DNA from 3 places in the Serratia entomophila genome. Region 2 is predicted to be linked to each of the others. Evidence: predicted binding sites of a transcription regulator. Region 2 holds the regulator's gene; each other region holds the start of a gene.
What was found. The regulator CRP, encoded in region 2, controls carbon source genes, mostly activating them, when cyclic AMP is high. The targets are predictions, from matches to a motif close to ATGTGANNNNNNTCACAT.

Region 1 (2,268 bases), 1.5 Mb from region 2:
CCGGCATACCGGTCAGGATCTCCAGCTCGGTTTCGTTCGGCATAAAGAAGTCGCACTGGCAGGCATAGGCGATATCCAGATCGCGCGACGCCGGCGCCGGGTTAAGGATCACCGCAATGCGATGCCGGCGGGCGAAGTCGATTGCCGCATACACCGTCTCCAGCGGGATCTCGAGCTGCAGGATCATCAGCCGGCACGCTTGCAGCGCCGGGGCCGCACGTTCAATATCCGCCGGCAGCAGGTGGTTGTTGGCGCCCTTGACGATCAGGATGCGGTTTTGCGAGGCGCTATCGACGAAGATCGGCGCTACGCCGCTGGAGACGCCCGTCACCTTTTTCACATAGCGGGTATCCACGCCGGCCTGTTGCAGGTTGCGCAGGGTGTTATCGGCGAACAGATCGTCGCCCACGCATGTCACCATCATTACACTGGCGCCAAGTTTGGCAGCGGCCACCGCCTGATTGGCGCCCTTGCCGCCGCAGCCGATTTCAAACTCCGGCGCCTCCAACGTTTCCCCGGCGTTCGGCATCCGGTCAGTGTAGGTAATCAGATCCACCATGTTCGAACCAATCACTGCGATATCCATCCTGCTGTCCCCTGTGGTCTTTTTGAGCATTCAATGTTAGTTAAATAACATTATCAATCGACTTATGTGATAGCTGTGACATCGATCCCAACAATGATTTAGCTGTTGCACGGTAAAACAAGCTAGGTTTGCGGCGTGAGTAATGTTACTATTCTCACATTACTCACATCCTGCTTTGTCTATACCTCACTAAGGAATCGAGATGACTACTGAAAACATTGATTACGCAAGCTACGTCGATCACACCCTGCTGGCGATGGACGCCACCGAAACGCAAATCGCCAAGCTGTGTGAAGAAGCGCAGCAGCACAACTTCTATGCCGTATGCGTCAACTCCGGCTATGTGCCTTTGGCGGCGCACCTGCTGCAGGAAAGCGCGGTGAAAGTGTGTTCGGTGATCGGTTTCCCGCTGGGCGCAGGCCTGACCGTCGCCAAAGCCTTTGAAGCCAAGGCGGCAATCGCCGCAGGCGCGCAGGAAATCGATATGGTGATCAACGTCGGCTGGCTGAAAAGCGGCCTGCTGGACGAAGTAAAAGCCGACATCGCCGCAGTGCGTGAGGTTTGCGCGGCGATCCCGTTGAAGGTAATATTGGAAACCTGCCTGCTCAGCGATGCGCAGATCGTTCAGGTTTGTGAAATGTGTCGCGAGCTCGATGTGGCCTTCGTTAAAACTTCCACCGGCTTCAGCACCGGCGGCGCGCGGGAAGAGCACGTCAAACTGATGCGCGCCACCGTGGGCGGCGAGATGGGCGTGAAAGCTTCCGGCGCCGTGCGCGATCGCGCAACCGCCGAGAAGATGATCAAAGCAGGCGCCACGCGTATCGGCACCAGCTCAGGCGTGGCCATCGTTTCCGGCGAGCAAGCGGCGGCAGGCAGTTACTGATAGCCTGAAGCGCGCCGGTAGCCGGCGCGCCGAGATAATCTGATGCGGGACAATACGGGCGGCGCAGGCTGCCCGATATTGCCCCGCATCGTTGCATATAGCCCCGAACAACGGCAGCACGCACTCTTTTATCTCTTAAACCTGTGGGAAGCGGACAGATGGAAACGCGGCGCGAAGAACGTATCAACCGGTTAGTGCAGGCGTTAAAACGCGCCGACAAGATCCACCTCAAGGAAGCCGCCGTGCTGCTGGGCGTGTCGGAGATGACCATCCGCCGCGATCTCAGCGCAGAACCGGCGGCCGTTGTGTTGCTCGGCGGCTATGTGGTGACCGACCCGCGCAGCAACGGCGTGACCAACTATTTTGTCTCCGACCAAAAAGCCAAGCAGGTCACGGAAAAACGCCGCATCGGCCTGCTGGCCGCCCCGTTAATCAATGAAAACGACACAGTGTTTTTCGACTGCGGCACCACCACCCCGGCGATCATCGACGCCATCGCCGACGAACTGTCCTTTACCGCGGTCTGCCACTCGCTGAACACCTTTCTGGCGCTGCAGGACAAACCCAACTGCAAGGTCATCCTGTGCGGCGGGGAATTCAAGCCGAACAACTATATCTTTACCGGCGTCGGCCAGCACAACGAGCTGGATCACATCTGCCCGAACATCGCCTTTATCTCCGCCGCCGGCCTCAGCCTCCAGCACGGCGCCACCTGCTTTAACTTCGACGAGCTGGAGATGAAGCACCGCGCGATGGCGATGGCGCAGCAAAAGATCCTGGTGGCCGATCACAGCAAGTT
Region 2 (2,268 bases):
GACGGCGTACAGCAACGGCGCCTGCCAGATAGGCAGGGTGCCGGCCATGCTGAGGGAGAAGATAGCGGCGATCAGCGCCGCAGGCAGCAGCCGGGCGTGCAGCGGGCTGATTTCGCCACTGACGCCGAGCAACAGCGCCAGGCCGAGCATCAGCGCCGGCAGCGGCACCTGCCACAGCAGCGCCTGTTGCAGCAGCAGGCTGCTGAAGGCGAACAGCGAGCCGCCGACGATCAGCCGTTTAAAAAAGCGTTTGTGAGGCGTGTCCAGCCCGGCGATGTTGCAGCAGGCGGGAACCAGTGAAAACAGCAGGCCAAGCTGCAGCTGGCCGATCGCCAGACCAAACAGTACCGGCAGGCACAACACCAGCGTTTGCCGCAGTGCGTAATTGACTTCCGGGTGGTAGATCAGGCGGCGCCACATGGCAGGCAGAGGATAAAAAAACGGCGCATTGCTGCGCCGTTTTTTTAGTGATTAGCGGGTGCCGTAGACGACAATGGTTTTGCCGTGGGCGGAAATCAGGTTTTGATCTTCCAGCATTTTTAGAATACGGCCAACGGTTTCACGCGAGCAGCCGACGATCTGGCCGATTTCCTGGCGGGTGATCTTGATCTGCATGCCGTCCGGGTGGGTCATGGCATCAGGCTGTTTCGCCAGGTTCAGCAGGGTTTGCGCAATGCGGCCGGTAACGTCCAGGAAGGCGAGGTTGCCCACTTTCTCGGAGGTGACCTGCAGGCGGTTCGCCATCTGGGCGGACAGGCGCATCAGGATGTCCGGGTTGACCTGGATCAGCTGACGGAATTTCTTATAGGAAATTTCAGCCACTTCGCAGGCGGTTTTCGCCCGAACCCAGGCGCTGCGCTCCTGGCCTTCTTCAAACAATCCGAGCTCGCCGATGAAGTCCCCCTGGTTCAGGTAGGACAGGATCATCTCTTTACCTTCTTCATCCTTGATCAGCACCGCGACGGAGCCTTTCACGATGTAGTAAAGCGTTTCGGCCTTTTCACCTTGGTGAATCAGCGTACTCTTCGATGGATATTTGTGGATATGGCAATGAGACAGGAACCATTCGAGAGTAGGGTCTGTTTGCGGTTTGCCGAGAACCATTCGCTGTTATCCTCTGTTGTTATCGCTGCCTTGTGTCACAGGGGTCAGAGTTCCCTGTAAAACGTGCCTGTAGCCGCTGTTTGAGCGAGGGCTATCGGCAGGTTTTGAGGCGTGTCATAAATATACGCTGTCGCTCTAGCATATTAACTTGCCGGGAGAGCTGCAAGCTACATTCTGTTAACATACCGGTAAAGGAGCCTTTCCCTGGGCGTTTCCCTGAAATCAATGTCCCGGAAAGATTTATTGCGGCTCTGTTTGTAGCACAGAGTAAGGCGGGTGTCTTGTGTTGTCTCGCTTCAGCATGATTAGCATCAGGTTCCGTTGCCTGTTTCTATGCGAAAGCGTACTCTGATTTTAAGAAATCAACCGGAGTGAGCAGAATGCAGGCAAGAGTTAAATGGGTGGAAGGGTTAACGTTTCTGGGTGAATCGGCTTCCGGCCATCAGGTGCTGATGGATGGCAACGCCGGCGATAAGGCGCCGAGCCCGATGGAAATGGTGCTGATGTCGGTGGGCAGCTGCAGCGCTATCGACGTAGTGTCGATCCTGCAAAAAGGCCGCAACGACGTGCGCGATTGCGAGGTCAAACTCACCTCCGAACGCCGCGAAGAAGCGCCGCGCCTGTTCACCCATATCAACCTGCATTTCATCGTTACCGGCCAGGATCTGACCGACAAGATCGTTGAGCGAGCGGTTAACCTCTCCGCCGAGAAGTACTGCTCGGTAGCGCTGATGCTGAACAAGGCCGCCAGCGTGACCCACAGCTTCGAAATTCGCCAGCCGGCCTGAGTGCTGAAAGGGCGCGGCCCCCCCAGGCCGCGCTCATGTCCGGCTATTCGATCTTCTTGCCTTCCAGCAGCCGTTGCACCAGCGGCGCCATAATCAGCTCCATCGCCAGCCCCATTTTGCCGCCCGGCACCACCAGCGTATTGATATGCGAGATGAAAGAGCCCTGCAGCATCGCCAGCAGGTAGGGGAAGTCAATCTGATCCAGCCCGCGGAAGTGGATCACCACGAAGCTTTCATCCAGCGAAGGAATGGCCTTGGCGGCGAACGGGTTGGAGGTATCGACCGTCGGCACGCGCTGGAAGTTGATATGCGTGCGTGAGAACTGCGGCGTGATGTAGTTGATGTAGTCCTCCATCGAGCGCACCACCGAGTCCAT
Region 3 (2,268 bases), 1.9 Mb from region 2:
AGCGGCATGACGCTGTTCCTGGTGGAGCAGAACGCCAACCATGCGCTGAAGCTGTCGGATCGCGGTTACGTGATGGTCAACGGCCAGATCCGCCTGAGCGGCAGCGGCGAAGAGCTGCTGAGCAATCAGGAGGTGAGAAAGGCCTATCTGGGCGGCGGATAACCGCCTAGAACGTGCGCTGGATCCAGCGCACGTTCAACCGCACCAGCGCGATGATGGCGCGGGAAAGCAGCCGCAGCCCGCCGGGCAAATCGCGGCGGCGAACGTCCAGCAGCAGCACGGTGCGCACCTGCTCGCTGTCGTTCCACACCTCGTGTTCGAAGGTATCGTCCCACAGCATGAACTCGCCCTCGCGCAGCCGATATTCCCGCCCGTCGACCTTCAGCACCGCAGCGGGCGAACCGTCTTCGCGTTTGGGCATGTCCAGCACCAGATAGCCGCGCAAAATGCCGCGGAACGGGCCGCGGTGCGCCGGCACCTGTTTGCCGGGTGCCAGGAAGGAGAGCGAAGCGGACAGCACGTCCGGTGAAGCGGCGATGATGCCGGCCAGCGTCGGGCAGCGCGCCAGGTTGCGGGGGATGGGTTGGCCGTAGGCTTGCATGATGAACATGCGCCAGTCGCGCGCGTCATTGGCGGAGATCGACGCCTGTTCGCTCATGATCTCGTGAAAACGCGGGATATTATGCAGGTCATGGGCGACGGCCAGCGCTTCGTCGCGGATCTGCCGCCAGTGTGCGGTAAAGCGCTGCGCGTCCGGGAACAATGCGGCGCAGTCCAGCACCGGCGTCCCCTGAATGCGGCGATCGTAAACGTTACGCAAAGCAAGCACGGACCAATCATAAATAGCCGACATAGTGACCTCGCATTGAGAAACGCCAGTTGAGCAATTTTCGCCTATGCTGCGCCGCGCTCCGGCAGAGGCGGGGAATGCGCGGCATGGCGAAAAGAAAATCGGTACGCTTCAAGAGATTAGCACAATATCTCCACAGCAGGCAGCCGGGAAATGCGCCGAACACCGGGGAAGCGCGCGCCGAAAAAAACGCGCAATAAAAATGTGACGCTTATCGCATTTATCCCGCCAGTTGGTTAAAATATCGCTACTGCTCGCACCTGCCGGATCCCTGCCATATGGAACAAGCCAACGTCTCCCGTTCAACCGCCTGGTTGCGGGTGGTCATTCTTGCCGTCTCGGCCTTTATCTTTAATACCACCGAGTTCATTCCGGTCGGTTTACTGAGCGACATCGCCGCCAGCTTCTCGATGCAAACCGAGCAGGTCGGGCTGATCATCACCATTTACGCCTGGATCGTCGCCGCCGCCTCGCTGGTGTGCATGCTGCTGACCAGCAAGATCGAGCGCCGCAGGCTGCTGATCGGGGTATTTATCCTGTTCATCGCCAGCCACGTGCTGACCGCAGTGGCCTGGAACTTCACCACGCTGGTGATTTCCCGCGCCGGCGTGGCGCTGGCTCACTCGGTGTTCTGGTCGATCACCGCCTCGCTGGCGATCCGCGTGGCGCCGGCGGGCAAAAAAGCGCAGGCGCTGAGCCTGCTGGCCGGCGGCACCGCGCTGGCGATGGTGCTCGGCCTGCCGTTGGGGCGCGTCGTTGGCCAGATCCTCGGCTGGCGCATGACCTTTATCGGCATCGCGGTATGCGCCACCCTGGCGCTGGTGCTGCTGTGGCGCCTGCTGCCGGTGTTGAAAAGCGAGCATTCCGGCTCGTTGTCCAGCGTGCCGATGCTGTTCAAACGCCCGGCGCTGGTCAGCCTGTATATGCTGACCATCATCGTGATTACGGCGCACTTCACCGCCTACAGCTACATCGAGCCGTTTATCCAAACCGTGGCCGGACTGTCGGAGAACTTCACCACCCTGATGCTGCTGCTGTTCGGCGCCGCCGGCATCGTCGGCAGCCTGTTGTTCAGCCGCTTCAGCGAACGCTTTCCGTCGGGCTTCTTTATCGGCGCCATCGCGCTGCTGGCGCTGAGCCTGTTGCTGCTGCTGCCGGCCTCCGGCGATGAAAACCACCTGACGCTGCTGTGCATCGTCTGGGGCATGGCGATCATGGCTATCGGTCTGTCGATGCAGGCCAGGGTGCTGAGCCTGGCGCCGGACGCTACCGACGTGGCGATGTCGATCTACTCCGGGCTGTACAACTTCGGCATTGGCGGCGGCGCGCTGCTGGGCAACCAGGTCAGCCTGCATCTGGGCATGGGCAACATCGGCTTCGTCGGCGCGCCGTTGGCGCTGATCGCCCTCGGCTGGTGC

Region 1: deoC (deoxyribose-phosphate aldolase) is a predicted target of CRP. The motif match lies at 729-746, and genes of this name have one in related genera.
Region 3: KHA73_RS15840 (sugar transporter) is a predicted target of CRP. The motif match lies at 1,053-1,070, and genes of this name have one in related genera.

Annotation. Positions count from the first base shown of each region.
Region 1 is NZ_CP082787.1:1,700,939-1,703,206, reverse strand. Features, by position in the region: gene rbsK (ribokinase) at 1-586, opposite strand, end outside; gene deoC (deoxyribose-phosphate aldolase) at 789-1,469, shown strand; gene deoR (DNA-binding transcriptional repressor DeoR) at 1,628-2,268, shown strand, end outside.
Region 2 is NZ_CP082787.1:200,213-202,480, forward strand. Features, by position in the region: gene KHA73_RS00825 (YccS/YhfK family putative transporter) at 1-420, opposite strand, end outside; gene crp (cAMP-activated global transcriptional regulator CRP) at 472-1,104, opposite strand; gene KHA73_RS00835 (OsmC family protein) at 1,485-1,892, shown strand; gene KHA73_RS00840 (phosphoribulokinase) at 1,936-2,268, opposite strand, start outside.
Region 3 is NZ_CP082787.1:3,255,919-3,258,186, reverse strand. Features, by position in the region: gene KHA73_RS15850 (ABC transporter ATP-binding protein) at 1-162, shown strand, start outside; gene KHA73_RS15845 (aspartyl/asparaginyl beta-hydroxylase domain-containing protein) at 167-853, opposite strand; gene KHA73_RS15840 (sugar transporter) at 1,129-2,268, shown strand, end outside.